Regions from separate parts of the Streptomyces sp. NPDC051555 genome, predicted to be linked through region 3. Evidence: riboswitches for the same ligand, from Rfam matches in the RefSeq annotation. Region 3 holds a riboswitch; each other region holds the start of a gene.
What was found. A riboswitch is a leader RNA that binds a small molecule or an ion and turns the genes downstream of it on or off. The one in region 3 is predicted to bind cyclic di-AMP.

Region 1 (3,932 bases), on a different contig from region 3:
CGACGATCCGGACGTCCTGGACCTCTCGCGGAGCGACAACCAGCACCTCGGATACGGACACGGCATCCATTACTGCATCGGCGCTCCGCTGGCCCGGTTGGAGGGTCAGACGGCCCTCGCGACTTTGCTGACGCGTCTGCCGGATCTGGAACTCGCCGTTCCCCCCGAGGAGCTGCGCTGGCGCGGCGGACTGATCATGCGTGGCCTGCGCACGCTTCCCGTCAGGTTCACAACCCCAAACGTTCCGGAAGCGGAATGACCCGTCCCGGGCGCCCCAGCTGACCCATCGTCAACTCTGTGACCTTGACGTGATCTGCGCATCATCGACTTGTGACAAGCGTTCGAACCGGGCTAGGTTCGCGTCGCCCCCGCCGCCACGCGAAAGGTCCACCCTCATGCGTTCCGGGAACGGCCGCCACAGACGCCCCCGTCAGGTCCCCGCACTCGTCGTCACCGCCGGAGTCGCAGGCTCCGCACTCGCCCTACCGCTGTTCGCCGCCTCCGGCGCGAGCGCGGCCGAGACCACCACCTGGGACTCGGTGGCCGAGTGCGAGAGCGGTGGGACCTGGAGCGCCGACTTCGGCAGCGGGTCCTACGGCGGACTCCAGCTCACCCTGGACCAGTGGAAGAACGCGGGCGGGCTGGAGTTCGCGGCGCGCCCCGACCTGGCCAGCCGCTCGCAGCAGATCACCATCGCCGAGCGGGTGCTCGCCGCGCAGGGGCCGACGGCCTGGCCGCTGTGCGGGGAGTCCTCCGGGCTCACCCGCGGCGGCCCCGCGGCCACGGTCGACCCGGGTGTTCCCGGACGTTCCGGTTCCGTCGCTCCGAGCCCCGTGCGACCCGAGGGATCCGCGCCCGGCTCGCTCGCCGGCGCGCCGGCCCCGGCGGCCACGCCGACCTCGACCGGGCACATCCCCGGAGCCACCGCCGCGCCCGGTGGGCCCGGCGACTTCGCGGCGATGCCGCAGTCCCCGCTGACGTCCGTGCTGCCCGTCATGCCGGACCCGGCTCCGGTTTCCGGCGGCCCGGGCGCCCCGACGGGTGCGACAGGGTCCACGGGCGCGCCCGCCCCGTCCGTGCCCGGCGGTTCGACGGCCCCCACCGGTCCGACGACGTCCCCGTCCAACACCGCGGTGCCCACGGCCCCGACGCCCTCCACGACCCCGACGACCCCGGCCGGCTCGGCCGCCGTTCCGCAGGGCGAAACGGCCGGAGCCGGTGGAAAGCACCGCGGAACGCCCGCCGCAGAGGCGCCGGTCGGGTCTGACGCCGCGTCCGCGCCGTCGTACACGGTGAAGGCCGGCGACAATCTGACGGACATTGCGAAGGCCGAGGGGGTCGAGGGTGGCTGGAATGCCCTTTACACGGCCAATCAGCAGGTCATCGGGCATGACGCCGACCTGATCACTCCCGGGCAGAATCTCGATCTAAGCCAGAAATAGGGGCACTTCGGGCACGAAGATCGCCAGGTATGTCCCTTTCGTGCAAATGAGACATGCATCTCTTCCGTTCAACTGGCGTGTCCTGCTCGGTGACTGCCCCAAACCCCGCTCCCACCTGGGCAAACACCCGTCCCGAGAGCGCAAGTAGGGGCTGTTTCTCCCCGATGTCGCTCGTTGAACATCGGGGAGAGACCTGTCTACCTTCTGAATCGCTCGCCACCGCGGGCTCCTTCGACCGCATCGCCGAATCCTGCCGGCGGACGGAGGGAACACGTCGCGCAAGCGCCGAAGGCAGGAGCGGGGGAACCAAGGTAAGTGCCGGAACCGGCCATTGAGAGATGGTCACGGAACCGGCTTGGGGTTAAGCCGCGCACCTCGGTGCGCGACCGGGCAACTCATCCGCCCGAACCCGACAGCTCACTTCGCAGGCGTCGGTGAGGAGAAAACCATGCTGCTTTCCGGCAAGGGCAAGCACCGTCGCGCCTCCAAGGCCACCCGTGTCGTCACCCTCGTCGGTGTCGCCGGTGTCGCCGTGGCGGCTCCGCTGATGACCGCCGGCGCCGCGAGCGCCGCGACCGCCTCCCAGTGGGACGCCGTCGCCGCGTGCGAGTCCGGCGGCAACTGGTCCATCAACACCGGCAACGGCTACTACGGCGGCGTGCAGTTCTCGTCCTCCACGTGGGCCGCGTACGGCGGCAAGGCGTACGCCTCGCAGGCGAACCAGGCCACCAAGGCGCAGCAGATAGCCATCGCCGAGAAGGTCCTCAAGGGCCAGGGCAAGGGCGCGTGGCCGTCCTGTGGCGTGGGCCTGTCGAACTCCGCCTACAACGGCGGCGGCTCGACCGAGACCCCCAAGCAGACCAAGCCGGAGAAGAAGGTCGAGAAGAAGGCCGAGCCGAAGCAGGAGACCAAGCGCCCCGAGGCCCCGGTCACCCGCTCCGAGCGCGCCGAGACCCCGGCCCCCACCAAGGCCGCTCCGTCGACCGAGGCCCCCAAGACGGGCACCGGCTCCTACGAGATCAAGTCCGGCGACACCCTCGGCACCATCGCCCAGGCGAACGGCGTCAAGGGCGGCTGGCAGAAGCTGCACGAGCTGAACAAGGACACCGTCCCGGACGCCGACCTGATCTTCCCGGGTCAGAAGCTGAAGCTCAGCTGAATCCTGCGGTGACACCGCGCGGTAACACCGTGCGGTACCACTGACTGTGACGCTGCGCGGTACTTCCGCACGGACTTCGCGGTACGCATAATTCGCCATCGCCCGGCGCGTCTCCCCCCACGCGCCGGGCGGTGGCGTTCGTGCAGGCGGGGGTGATCCGTTCGGCATTCCGCCGGACCTTCCGTATGTCCCGTAAGAGGGGTATTCAGACCCTTTTTCGTCCCACGGAGCGGTTGCTCGGCTGGCCGAGCGCCCGGAGCCGGTTAGGCTCTAGGCGGCAAGGCCATCCCACGGCCTGACACGCCACCGCACACCCAGCGTCACATCCCAGAAGGAGATGCTCGTGCCGTCCATCGACGTCGTCGTAGCCCGGGAAATCCTGGACTCCCGAGGCAATCCCACGGTCGAGGTCGAGGTTGGCCTCGACGACGGCAGCACCGGCCGTGCTGCAGTTCCGTCCGGCGCCTCCACCGGTGCATTCGAGGCCATCGAGCTTCGTGACGGTGACCCCAACCGCTACCTCGGCAAGGGCGTCGAGAAGGCCGTCCTCGCCGTGATCGAGCAGATCGGCCCGGAGCTCGTCGGCTACGACGCCACCGAGCAGCGCCTGATCGACCAGGCCATGTTCGACCTGGACGGCACCGACAACAAGGGCTCCCTGGGCGCCAACGCGATCCTCGGCGTCTCCCTGGCCGTGGCCCACGCCGCGTCCGAGGCCTCGGACCTCCCGCTCTTCCGCTACCTCGGCGGCCCGAACGCGCACCTGCTGCCCGTTCCGATGATGAACATCCTCAACGGTGGGTCGCACGCCGACTCCAACGTCGACATCCAGGAGTTCATGATCGCGCCGATCGGCGCGGAGTCCTTCTCCGAGGCCCTGCGCTGGGGCGCCGAGGTCTACCACACCCTCAAGAAGGTCCTGCACACCAAGGGCCTCTCCACGGGTCTGGGCGACGAGGGCGGCTTCGCCCCGAACCTGGAGTCCAACCGCGCCGCGCTCGACCTCATCGTCGAGGCCATCAAGCAGGCCGGCTACGTCCCGGGCAAGGACATCGCGCTGGCGCTCGACGTCGCCGCGTCCGAGTTCTACAAGGACGGCAAGTACGAGTTCGAGGGCCAGTCCCGCTCGGCCGCCGAGATGACCGAGTACTACGAGGAGCTCGTCTCCGCGTACCCGATGGTCTCCATCGAGGACCCGCTGTACGAGGACGACTGGGCCGGCTGGAAGGTCCTCACGGACAAGCTGGGCGCCAAGGTCCAGATCGTCGGCGACGACCTCTTCGTCACCAACCCGGAGCGTCTCGCCCGCGGCATCGAAGAGGGCTCGGCGA
Region 2 (3,932 bases), on a different contig from region 3:
ACGCCACCGGCATCGCCGCCCTCGGCACGACCGGCGAGACCGCCTCCCTCGACGCGGCGGAACGGGACGCGGTGACCGAGGTGTGCGCACGGGTCTGCCGCGAGCGCGGGGCGTTCCTGAGCGTCGGCGCGGGGGGCAGCAGCACGCGGGCGAGCGAGGTCGCCCTGGCGGGGCTGCGGCGGTGGCCCGAGGTGCGGGCCGCGCTGGTGACCGTGCCGTCCTTCGTGCGGCCCTCGGCGGCGGGGGTGCTGGCGCACTTCGAGCGGCTCGCGGAGGTCGCTCCCGTACCGCTGGTCGTCTACCACATCCCCTACCGGACCGGTCAGCCGCTGGACGCCGGGGCGCTGCGGGCCCTCGGGGCGCTGCCCGGGGTCGCGGGGGTCAAGTACGCGGCGGGCGGCATCGACCAGGACACGGTGGAGCTGCTGGGCGATCTGCCGGACGGGTTCACGGTCCTGGCGGGCGACGACGCCTTCGCCTCGCCCCTGCTCGCCCTCGGGGCGGGCGGCGCGATCCTGGCCTCGGCGCATCTGGCCACGGAGCGGTTCGCCGCGCTCGTGCGGGCCTGGCGGACGGGCGACGTGTCCGGCGCACGGGCGCTGGGGCACGCGCTGGCCCGGCTGTCGGCGGCCGTGTTCGCCGAGCCGAATCCGGTGGTGCTGAAGGGGGTGCTGCACGCGCAGGGGCGCATTCCGACCCCCGACGTGCGGCTGCCGCTGCTGCCCGCCGGCGCCGCCTCGGTACGGGAGACGCTGCGCAGGCTGGAGGAGCTGGCGGAAGTGGAGGAACTGACGGAGGTGGAGGAAGTGGAGGAGCTGGCGGACCGCACCGCGTAGGCGGGCGCGCGGCCCCGCAAGAAATCCCCAAGAAGCACTAATGGGCGATTTGCCCTTGAATGCCGTACGGGCCGCTCGCCGGTGACGTCAGTCACGCGGGAGCGGCCTTCACGGCCGCCCCCGCGGGGGTAGCGGAAGGATGGATTCCGGGCGCCGCAATGAAATACGGCAATTCCCGACCCGGCCGGGTGAGATCAATTTCCCGGCCGCTTCCGATATACCGATCACTGCGCGGAATTCAAGCCCTTGTTCCACTCCTCTTCTCTCCTCTACGGTCACCGCAATCCGGGTGGAACGCCGAATCCTGCCGCTACCCGCGAACCCATCCCACTCACGTACGGCAGGAGCGGGGGAACCAGGTAGGCCGCTGGTCCGGACACATGGTCCGGCCCGGCTCGGGGTGAAGTCGCACCGCTGACACGCACGTCCTCGTCATGCCTCGGGCATGTCCGCGGGCGAGCCGCGTCACGGTGCGGCCGGACAGCTCCCGTCCGAACCCGACAGCTCACCTCGCAGGCGACGGAGAGGAATTCGCCATGTCCGCATCGGGCAAGCACCGCCGTCCCAAGACCAGCCCCCTCGCCCGCCTCCTCGCCGTCGCGGGTACCGGCGGCATGGCACTCGCCCTCCCCCTGATCAGCGCCTCCGGCGCCGATGCCGCACAGCCGGCCGCCGCCACGGCCGCGGCCCCCGCCGTCGCGGCATCCGTGGCCGCCACCGCTCCCGCGCTCTCCGTGCGGGCCGCGGCGTCCACCACCTATTCCGTGGTCGCGGGCGACACCCTTTCCACGATCGCCCAATCGCATTCCGTGAGCGGCGGCTGGAAGAAGCTCTACGCGGACAACCGGGCGGCGATCGGCAACGACCCGTCGGTGATCCGGCCGGGGACCGAGCTGACGATCGGCGGCGCGGCGAAGGCGGGTTCGGCGGCGGCGGCCGTGGCGGCCGTGGCGGCCGGGCGCGATGCGGGGGCCGCCCCCGCGCGGGCCGACCGTTCCGTGCGGGCCACGACCCTGTACGCCAACAACCTCGACGGCTGGATCCGGCAGTCGCTGGACGTCATGGCCCAGCACGGAATTCCGGGCACCTACGACGGAATTCGCCGCAACGTCCTGCGCGAGTCCTCGGGCAATCCCCTCGCCATCAACAACTGGGACTCCAACGCCGCGGCGGGCATCCCCTCGAAGGGCCTCCTCCAGGTCATCGACCCCACCTTCCGGGCGTACCACGTGCCCGGCACCGCGACCGACTCCTACGACCCGGTAGCGAACATCACCGCCGCCTGCAACTACGCCGCCGACCGCTACGGCTCGATCGACAACGTGAACGGCGCCTACTGAGCGGACCAGGACGCGGCCACCAACGACCGCCGCGCGGCGTGCAGATGGGTGGCCGCGGCCAGCCAGGCCCACGCGTAGCGGTCGGCGGCGGGATCGACGAGACGACCGAAGACGTCCCGGGGCCGCCGGTCGGCCTCGGCGGCCAGCGCGGCGGCCAACTCCGCGGCCCCCGCGAAGCCGGCCCGACGCAGCGGCCCCCGGCCGCCGTTCGGCGCGAACTCGCCGCGGGCCGCCTCCGCCACCGCCCGACGGCCCCCCGCGACCCCGGATTCCAACAGCCGCCGCACCCGCCACAGCGGTGACCCGCCCAGCGCGTCCGGTACCGGCTCCCGGTCCCGTACGTCGGCCGCCTCGGGTGCGTCGGCCCCGGCCGGGAGGTGGGACCCCTGGAGCAGGTCGTAGCCGAGGTCGGCCCGGCCCAGCCACTGCGGCGGCAGCCGCAGGGTGTACGCCGACCCCGGCACCGGCCCGACGGCCAGCGGGCGCAGGGTCGCGCTCCGGTCCGGGTCGGGGCGGCCGAGCACGCGCAGCGCCAGCCCGGGGCGGTCGGCCAGGCGGCGGAGGTTCGCGGTGTGCGCCAGGTCCGGATGCGGGTGGGCGGGGACCAGGGCGATCAGCGGCGCGTCGGGACGTACCGCGCCGTCCGACGACAGCTCGCGGACCAGCAACCGGTCGCCGGCCGCGGCCACCACCAGCACGTCGCACCCGAGCAGGCCCGGGTCGGCGGCCGGGTCGGCCAGGGCCCGCGCCACGGCTTCGGCCGCCGGGCGGGCGAAGAGCGCGGCGGCCGGTCCCTCGCTCCAGTCGATCCCGCGCAGCGGCGTCGCCCGTACGCCCCGGCCCGACCCGAGGCGGCCGTCGGCGGACACGGTCGCCCCGACCACGTGCAGTGCGCCCCGGGCCAGGCCGGCGTGGTCGAGGACGGCGCCGCCGAGGGACACGGAGGCGCTCGCGGCGCCCCGGGCCCGGCCGATCCCGCCGGGGCGGACGTCGGCGAGGGTGAACCGGTCGCCATCGGCGTCGACGAGGTGCGTGACCACTCCCGCGTGTCCGGTGGCCGAGAGCACCGGCTCCCGGCAGAGGCCGTACACGCGCAGGCTGCCGCCGGACCGGTAGGCGCGCCGGGAGCCGCCGGCGGACGGGAGCGCGGCGGTGTGCAACAGCTCGCGGAAGGCCTCCGTCAGCTCGGTCAGCCGCTGGGCGGCGCTGCGGTCGCGGGCGGCGCGCAGCCCGCGGACCACCCGGAGGGCGGCCGCCTCGGCGTGCGGCAGGCCCGCCAGGCGCGCGGTGTGCGCGGCCCGCAGCAGCTCGGCCTGTACGACGGCGCCGCCCGCGGGCACTCCCGCCGCCAGCGCGGCGGCGGCCGCCTCCCACAGGGCCGCGGCGGCGGCCACCTGCTCCGGGGACGGGGAGGGGGACAGGGACGGTGGCGCGCCGTCGGTCGCGGTCCCGCTCCCCGGTTCCGGCTCGGCGGGGGCGGTGGTCGCCCGGCCGCGGGCGGGCTCCGGCTCGGGCTCCGGGTCGATCACCAGGTCGGCCGTAGGGTCGGTCCCCGGTGGCTCCGCGATCGGGGACACCGCGAGGACGGCGGTGCGGTGGAGGCAGCGGGGGCTCAGGAGGCAGCTGCATACGGCCTGGTCGGGGGTGGTGATCGCACCCGAGGGGCCGGGGCGCAGGGTGACCAGGGCGTCCTCGCCGAAGCGGTGGGTGACCTCCCCGTCGGCCGCCACGACGGCCGGCGGATCGCCCGCCGCGC
Region 3 (3,932 bases):
ATATCCTCACCGTCCTTCCTATACGGGAATTGTTAAAGCCGGCTGCTCGCCGTGTTTACGGCAGGTTGCGAAGTCCTCACGCGCAGCCGGTGCGCCCCCGCCGCCCGACCGGCGTGCGCCGCGGTGAGCGCGCGCGCCCGCTCCGCGTCGCCGCGCGCCACCGCGTCCACGATCGCGCCGTGCTCCGCCCAGGAGTCCACGGGCCGCGCCGGGGCGTCCACGGCGTACATCCAGGTGATCTTGTGCCGCATCTGGGTCAGCAGCGCGATCAGCCCGGGGCTGTCGGAAGCCTGGGTGAGCGTCTCGTGGAACCACCCCCCGAGCGCCCGCAGATCCTCCCCCTGGCCCCTCCTGGCCCGTTCCTGGCCCAACCTGACCAGCCCGCGCAGCACCTTGAGGTGCGCCTCGCTGCGCCGCCGGGCGGCCCGGGCCGCCGCGAGGGGCTCCAGCAGCGTCCGGACCTCCAGGAGGTCGGCCGCCTCCTGCGCGGTCGGCTCGGCGACGCAGGCGCCCGCGTGCCGGCGCGTGGTGACGAAGCCCTCGGACTCCAGGGTGCGCAGGGCCTCGCGGACGGGGACGCGGGAGACTCCGTAGCGGCGGGCGAGCAGCTCCTCGGTGAGCCGCGCGCCCGGGCCGAAGACCCCGGAGACGATGTCGTCGCGGATCGCCGTACATACCGCGTGCGCGGGAATTCGCAAGACCGGACCTCCACCGAATACCGTTTCCGCAGATTCCATTTCGCGACTCTATTGCAACACGCGATATTTTCCGAGGACGGGCGGAAATGAGCGGCCGGTGGACGATCCCCGTCGCGCGCGCCGCCGCACGACACGAAGGCCCCGGCTCGGGGAGCCGGGGCCTTCGGGGAGCTGCTGTGCGGGCGGGGTCAGATCGCGACGCCGCGGGCCCGCAGGTAGGTCAGCGGGTTGATGTCCGAGCCGTAGGACGGGCCGGTACGGGCCTCGAAGTGCAGGTGCGCGCCGCTGACGTTGCCGGTGTCGCCCGACAGGCCGATCTGCTGCCCGGCGGTGACCTGCTCGCCGGCCGAGACGCTGAGGCTGGAGAGGTGCGCGTACTGGGTGTACGTACCGTCGTTGTGCTTGATGACGATGTTGTTGCCGTACGCGCCGCCGTTGCCGGCCTCGACGATGACGCCCGCACCCACGGCGCGGACGACGTTGCCGACGCCCGCGTGGAAGTCGATGCCCGTGTGGCTGCCGGAGGACCACATGCTGCCGCCCGCCCCGTACTGGGTGCTGACGTACGAGCCCTCGATCGGCATCACGAAGGTGTTGAGGCGCTTGCGCTCCTCTTCACGGTCCGCGCGCTCCTTGGCCTCGCGCTCGGCCTTGGCCTTCGCCTCGGCCATGCGGCGGGCCTCGGCGGCCTTCGTCTTGGCCTCGGCCTCGGCCTGCGCCTTGAGGGCGGCGGTGTCGGCGGCGTTGCGCTGGGCGTCGGCCTGCGCCTCGATGTCGCCGGCGAGGTCGTCGGCGACGACGACGGCCTTCATGCCGGAGTCCTGGGGGATGCTGCTGCTGTGGTTGTCCGCGGCGAAGGCCGGGGCAGCGAGCGAGGCCGCGACGCCGGTGGCGGCGAGGGCGGCTATACCGGCGACGCCTGCGGTCTTCCGGCTCAGACGGCTGGAACCACGGTGCTTGCCGGAGGAGGCACGACTGCTGCCGAACGCCATGAAGGGGTTGATCCTTTCCTTCCCTCTCGCCTACCGGGTTAGCTGACGGGTTCGGAGCAGGAAGGTCTCCTACGGGCCCCCTCTTACGAGGTGGTCCGATTCACCCCAGGGACTGTGGGTCCCCGGCTCCCCAGGCTCGCGCCTGACGGGGACTCGGCGATCGCTGTCCGGTGCCGCGAGTGCGGCTGTGACAACTGACGGACAGCACGGCCGACGCTAGGCGGATCATCAGGCAATCACCAAACACACGAGCCCCATTGTTACCTACGTCACGCGACATAGAAGCAACCTCTCCACCAAAGGGACAAAAGGGGTTCCGGTGGACGAGCCACCGAAACCCCTTGCGGGACGCCGTCAGTTCACGTCCCGTTCGTCCCCTTCGGCCTGTTAGGCCCGTGCGACCTCAGTTGGCGACGACGCTCACGTCGCCGATGCCGAGCGCGCGCACCGGCGCCTCGATCTGGGCGGCGTCACCGACCAGCACCGTGACGAGCCGGTCCACCGGGAAGGCGTTGACGACGGCCGAGGTGGCCTCCACCGTGCCCGTCTCGGCCAGCCGCGCGTACAACTGCGCCTGGTAGTCGTCCGGCAGCTCCTGCTCGACCTGGTCGGCCAGGGTGCCGGCGACGGACGCGGCCGTCTCGAACTTGAGCGGCGCCACGCCCACCAGGTTCTGCACCGCCACGTCACGCTCGGCGTCGGTCAGTCCGCCCTCGGCGAGGGTGCGCAGCACCTTCCAGAGGTCGTCCAGCGCGGGACCGGTGTTCGGGGTGTCCACCGAACCGCTGATGGCGAGCATCGACGCGCCGGTGCCGTCCGCGGTGGACCGCAGCACCTGCCCGAAGGCGCGCACGCCGTAGGTGTAGCCCTTCTCCTCGCGCAGGACCTTGTCCAGACGGGAGGTCAGGGTGCCGCCCAGGCAGTACGTGCCGAGCACCTGGGCCGCCCAGACCCGGTCGTGCCGGTCCCCGCCGATCCGCCCGATCAGCAGCTGCGTCTGGACCGCGCCCGGCCGGTCCACGATGACCACGCGGCCGGTGTCGTCCGCGGTGATCGCCGGCACCGGGAGCGGCTCGGCGGCGGTGCCCGTCCAGGTGCCCAGGGTGTCCGCCAGGACGGCGTCCAGGTCGATGCCGGTCAGGTCGCCGACGACCACAGCGGTGGCCGTCGCCGGGCGCACGTGGGCCTCGTAGAAGGCGCGCACGGCCGCCGAGTCGATCCGGGCCACCGTCTCCTCGGTGCCCTGGCGCGGGCGGGACATCCGCAGCGTGGCCGGGAACAGCTCGTGGGAGAGCTGCTTGGCGGCCCGGCGCTGCGGGTTGGCCAGCTCGTGCGGGATCTCGTCGAGCCGGTTGCGCACCAGGCGGTCGACCTCGCTGTCCGCGAAGGCGGGGGCGCGCAGCGCCTCGGCGAGCAGCGACAGGGCCTTGGCCAGCCTGGAGGCCGGGACCTCCAGGGAGACCCGGATGCCGGGGTGGTCGGCGTGCGCGTCGAGGGTGGCGCCGCAGCGCTCCAGCTCGGCCGCGAACTCCTCGGCGGAGTGCTTGTCGGTGCCCTCGGAAAGCGCGCGGGCCATGAGGGTGGCCACGCCGTCCAGGCCGGCCGGTTCGGCGTCCAGCGGGGCCGCGAGGTTGATCTCGACGGCCACCACCTGCTGGCCGGGCCGGTGGCACCGCAGCACGGTCAGGCCGGTGGCCAGCGCGCCGCGCTCGGGGGCCGGGAAGGCCCACGGCCTGGCCTCGCCGGGCTGCGGCTGGGGGTGGAAGGTCATCGTGACGGCTGCGGTGTCGCTCACTGCTCCGCCCCTTCGGTCTCGTCGTTCTCGGCGGCTTCCTCGGCGTCTTCGGCCGCGAGCGGCTCGTAGACGAGCACCGCGCGGTTGTCCGGGCGCAGTCGGGCCGCGGCCACGGCCTGCACCTCCTCGGCGGTGATGTCGAGGACGCGGCCGACGGCGGTGAGCGCCAGCTGCGGGTCGCCGAAGAGCACCGCGAAGCGGCACAGTTCGTCGGCGCGACCGGCCACCGTGCTCAGCCGGTCCAGCCATTCGCGCTCCAGCTGGGCCTGCGCGCGCTCCATCTCCTCGGCCGTCGGGCCCTCGGCGGCGAACCGCGCGAGCTCCTCGTCGACGGCGGCCTCGATGTCGGGCACCTCGACCCCGCCGGAGGTCTTGACGTCCAGCCAGCCGAGCGAGGGGGCGCCGGCCAGGCGCAGCATGCCGAATCCGGCCGCCACGGCGCTCTGG
Region 4 (3,932 bases), on a different contig from region 3:
GGCAACGACTACCTCGACATGCTGGCGGGCTTCGGCGTGATGGGGCTGGGCCGCCACCACCCGGTCGTCCGGCGGGCGCTGCACGACGTGCTCGACGCGCAGCTCGCCGACCTCACCCGCTTCGACTGCCAGCCGCTGCCCGGGCTGCTGGCGGAGAAGCTGCTGTCCTACAGCCCGCACCTGGAGCGGGTCTTCTTCGGCAACAGCGGCACCGAGGCCGTCGAGACCGCGCTCAAGTTCGCCCGCTTCGCCACGGGCCGACCCAGGATCCTGTACTGCGACCACGCCTTCCACGGGCTCACCACCGGCGCGCTGTCGGTGAACGGGGAGGCGGGCTTCCGGGACGGGTTCGCCCCCCTGCTGCCCGACACGAAGATCGCGCTCGGGGATCTGGCGGCCCTGGAGCGCGAGCTGGCGCGCGGTGACGTGGCCGCCTTCGTCGTCGAACCGATCCAGGGCAAGGGGGTCCTCCAGGCCCCGCCCGGCTTCCTGCGCGCCGCGCAGGAGCTGCTGCACCGGCACAAGGCGCTGCTCATCGCGGACGAGGTGCAGACCGGCCTCGGCCGGACCGGGGAGTTCTACGCCTACCAGCACGAGCCGGGAGTGGAGCCGGACCTGGTCTGCGTGGCCAAGGCGCTGTCGGGCGGCTACGTGCCGGTCGGGGCGACCCTGGGCAAGGACTGGATCTTCAAGAAGGTCTACTCGTCCATGGACCGGGTGCTCGTGCACTCGGCCAGCTTCGGTGCCAACGCGCAGGCGATGGCGGCCGGGCTCGCGGTGCTCTCCGTCATGGAGAACGAGTCGGTGGTGGCGAACGCCCGCGCCATGGGCGACCTGCTGCGCGGGCGGCTCGCGGCGATGGTGGACGAGTACGAGCTGCTGCACGAGGTGCGCGGCCGGGGGCTGATGATCGGCATCGAGTTCGGCCGCCCGTCCTCGCTCGGCCTGCGCAGCCGGTGGACCATGCTCCAGGCCGCGCGCAAGGGGCTCTTCGCGCAGATGGTCGTCGTACCGCTGCTCCAGAAGCACCGGATCCTGACCCAGGTCTCCGGCGATCACCTGGAAGTGATCAAGCTGATCCCGCCGCTGATCGTGGACGAGGCGGACGTGGACCGCTTCGTGGGCGCCTTCCGGGAGGTCATGGACGACGCCCACGGCGGGGGCTCCTTGATGTGGGACTTCGGCAGGACCCTGGTCAAGCAGGCCGTCGCGAACCGCTGACGGCCCGGCCCCGCCCGGCCCGCCCTGCCCGGCCGGTCAGGCCGGTGACTCGAGGTAGTGGTCGCGCAGTCGGTCGAGGGTCTCGGGCGTGAGCCCGAGGCCCTCGGCGAGGTAGCGGTCGGTGCTGCCCCAGATCTCCTCCAGGGTGGCGAAGGCCGCGAGCAGGTACTCGGCGCGCGCGTCGAACAGCGGGGCGAGCAGCTCCATCACCTCGGGCGAGCGGGCCTCGGCGGACTCGCTGCTGCGGCGCACCCGGTAGCGCCGGTGCGGGGCGTTCGACTCCAGGTAGTCCGCCACGATCGCCTCGCGCTCGACGCCGAGCGCGAGCAGGGTGACCGCGATCGACAGGCCGGCCCGGTCCTTCCCGGCCGCGCAGTGCATCAGCACCGGCACCTGGTCCTGGACGAGCGCCTGGACGACCTGGCGGTGCTCCGCGGTGCGGGTCGTGACGATCTCCCGGTAGGAGTTGGCCATACGCAGCGCGGCCTTGCCCTCGCCGAGGACCTGGCGCAGCTGGTCGAGGTCACCGTCGCGGACCATCCGCCAGAACTCCGTACCGTCCGCCGGGTCGGAGAGCGGGAGGTTGACGTTGCGGACCCCGGGCAGCTCGACGTCCGGGCCTTCGAGCGCGTGGTCCGCGGCGTTGCGGAAGTCGAAGATGGTGTGCAGCCCGAGCGAAGCGAGGAATTCCGTATCGGTTTCGGTGGCATGTGCCAGATGTCCGCTTCGGAAGACCTGTCCCGCTCTGACCCTCCGTCCGTCCGCGGTCGGGAGCCCGCCCACGTCACGGAAGTTGCGCACTCCGGTCAGCTCCGGCTCCGTGGACGGGGCCTGGGGTATCTGCTGGGTCACGAGGACTCCTCCATATCGTCGCGGCATGTCCGAATTACACTAGTTGAGCGCAACTTGCCACAAGGGACGGGGAGATCGGATCGCCCCCGTGAGCAGGATCATACGGTCACCGTGAGTGTGTGATCACGAAAGTCGAATTGCCTTGTGGGGGCGGCCGTTGTCGCGGCGGATTCGACGGAGGGTGACCGGAATTCCGTCGATCCCTCACCCGGGCCTTTCCTGCGGGGAATTCGCGGCTTGTTCCGGGGGGCCGGACGGAATACCTTCGCGTCGACCCGGATGGACCGCCTAATCCTGCCACCATCCGAAACCGCACCCGACGATCCACACGCCCGGCAGGAGCGGGGGAACCAGGTAAGCCGCCGTCACCGGAATGGATCTTTTCCTCCGGACGGCTCGGGGTGAAGCCGTACGCGTACGGCCGGACATCTCCAGTCCGAACCCGACAGCTCACCTCGCAGGCGACGGAGAGGAATTCGCCATGCCCGCAAAGGGAAAGCACCGCCGCCCGAAGTCCAGCCCGATAGCCCGCGGACTCGTCGTCGCCGGCACCGGGAGCGCGGCGCTCGCGCTGCCGCTGATGGGTGCCACGGGCGCGCACGCCGCGACCGGCTCGACGGCCACGACCGCTACGACGGCCGGCGCGGCCACCGCTGTTGCGACCCAGGCGCCCCCGGCCCAGGCGCCGGCCGCCGCGCCGGGGACCTCCGCGGTCTACACCGTGGTCCCGGGCGACTACCTCTCGAAGATCGCCGCGGAGCGGCACCTGAGCGGCGGCTGGCAGCAGGTGTACGCGGACAACCGCGAGGCCGTCGGTGCCGACCCGTCGCTGATCCACCCGGGGCTGAAGCTGACCCTGGGGGCGCGGGCGCAGCAGCAGGCCCCGGCCGAGGAATCCGCTCCTGTCGAGGAATCCGCTCCGACCGAGGAATCCGCTCCGGCGGCGGACGCGGGATCGGACGCGGGGTCGGACGAGGGCGCGAGGGACGAGGGCGCGAGCGACGAGGGTACGAGCGGCAAGCCCGCGCAGGGTACCGGTAGCGGTACGGGCAAGGGCTCCGGTTCGGGCGCCGCCTCGGCCTCCGGCTTCGTCGCTCCGGTCTCCGCCTCCATCACCACCCGGTACGGGGCGAGCGGCAGCATGTGGTCCAGCGGTCACCACACCGGTGTCGACTTCGCCGTGGGCACCGGCACCACCGTTCGCGCGGTCGGCGCGGGCACCGTGGTCTCCGCGGGTTGGGGCGGCGCGTACGGCAACGAGGTCGTCATCCGGCACGCGGACGGCCGCTACTCGCAGTACGGCCACATGTCCCAGCTGTCGGTGTCGGTCGGCCAGAGCGTCGGCGCGGGCCAGAGCATCGGCCTGTCCGGTTCCACGGGCAACGTCACCGGCCCGCACCTGCACTTCGAGATCCGCACGGGCGCCGGCTACGGCACGGACGTCGACCCGCTGGCCTACCTCCGCTCGAAGGGCGTGAACGTCTGACCGGCGAGCGCCGTTCGGCACGAAGAGGGGCCGGGACCCGAGGGGGGTCCCGGCCCCTCTTTCATGTACCTGACAGGGGCCTCACTTATTCCTTACCCGCCGGGTGGTATAGATCACGGTCCGTCAAGGGGTGGCTACGGTGGCGTAGGTCACGCCTTGGGGTGAAGGATGTCTTCTCGTGGCAGCGACGACAGCGATGACGACAAAGACGACGACGAAGACGACGCAGACGACGACGAACACGGCGAACACGAACGCGACGAACACGAACGCGACGACACTGAAGACGGCGCTCCAGGGCATCGGCTCGTACGCGGCGATCGGGGACAGCTTCACCGAGGGCGTGGGGGATCCGGGCCCGGGGGAGATCTTC

Region 1: it holds a riboswitch for cyclic di-AMP, as region 3 does, so the genes downstream of both, ACIBEA_RS38225 (transglycosylase family protein) here and ACIBEA_RS17520 (M23 family metallopeptidase) in region 3, are expected to answer to the same signal.
Region 2: it holds a riboswitch for cyclic di-AMP, as region 3 does, so the genes downstream of both, ACIBEA_RS01890 (transglycosylase SLT domain-containing protein) here and ACIBEA_RS17520 (M23 family metallopeptidase) in region 3, are expected to answer to the same signal.
Region 4: it holds a riboswitch for cyclic di-AMP, as region 3 does, so the genes downstream of both, ACIBEA_RS00480 (peptidoglycan DD-metalloendopeptidase family protein) here and ACIBEA_RS17520 (M23 family metallopeptidase) in region 3, are expected to answer to the same signal.

The regions. Positions count from the first base shown of each region.
Region 1 is NZ_JBITDP010000030.1:83,814-87,745, reverse strand. It holds gene ACIBEA_RS38235 (cytochrome P450) at 1-259, shown strand, start outside; gene ACIBEA_RS38230 (transglycosylase family protein) at 396-1,442, shown strand; cyclic di-AMP (ydaO/yuaA leader) riboswitch at 1,716-1,888, shown strand; gene ACIBEA_RS38225 (transglycosylase family protein) at 1,891-2,601, shown strand; gene eno (phosphopyruvate hydratase) at 2,939-3,932, shown strand, end outside.
Region 2 is NZ_JBITDP010000001.1:453,254-457,185, reverse strand. It holds gene ACIBEA_RS01895 (dihydrodipicolinate synthase family protein) at 1-836, shown strand, start outside; cyclic di-AMP (ydaO/yuaA leader) riboswitch at 1,122-1,368, shown strand; gene ACIBEA_RS01890 (transglycosylase SLT domain-containing protein) at 1,373-2,176, shown strand; gene ACIBEA_RS01885 (hypothetical protein) at 2,170-3,932, opposite strand, start outside.
Region 3 is NZ_JBITDP010000007.1:214,626-218,557, forward strand. It holds gene ACIBEA_RS17515 (GntR family transcriptional regulator) at 33-698, opposite strand; gene ACIBEA_RS17520 (M23 family metallopeptidase) at 887-1,690, opposite strand; cyclic di-AMP (ydaO/yuaA leader) riboswitch at 1,703-1,859, opposite strand; gene ACIBEA_RS17525 (M16 family metallopeptidase) at 2,094-3,461, opposite strand; gene ACIBEA_RS17530 (M16 family metallopeptidase) at 3,482-3,932, opposite strand, start outside.
Region 4 is NZ_JBITDP010000001.1:103,447-107,378, forward strand. It holds gene ACIBEA_RS00470 (aspartate aminotransferase family protein) at 1-1,221, shown strand, start outside; gene ACIBEA_RS00475 (tyrosine-protein phosphatase) at 1,258-2,073, opposite strand; cyclic di-AMP (ydaO/yuaA leader) riboswitch at 2,381-2,550, shown strand; gene ACIBEA_RS00480 (peptidoglycan DD-metalloendopeptidase family protein) at 2,555-3,559, shown strand; gene ACIBEA_RS00485 (SGNH/GDSL hydrolase family protein) at 3,738-3,932, shown strand, end outside.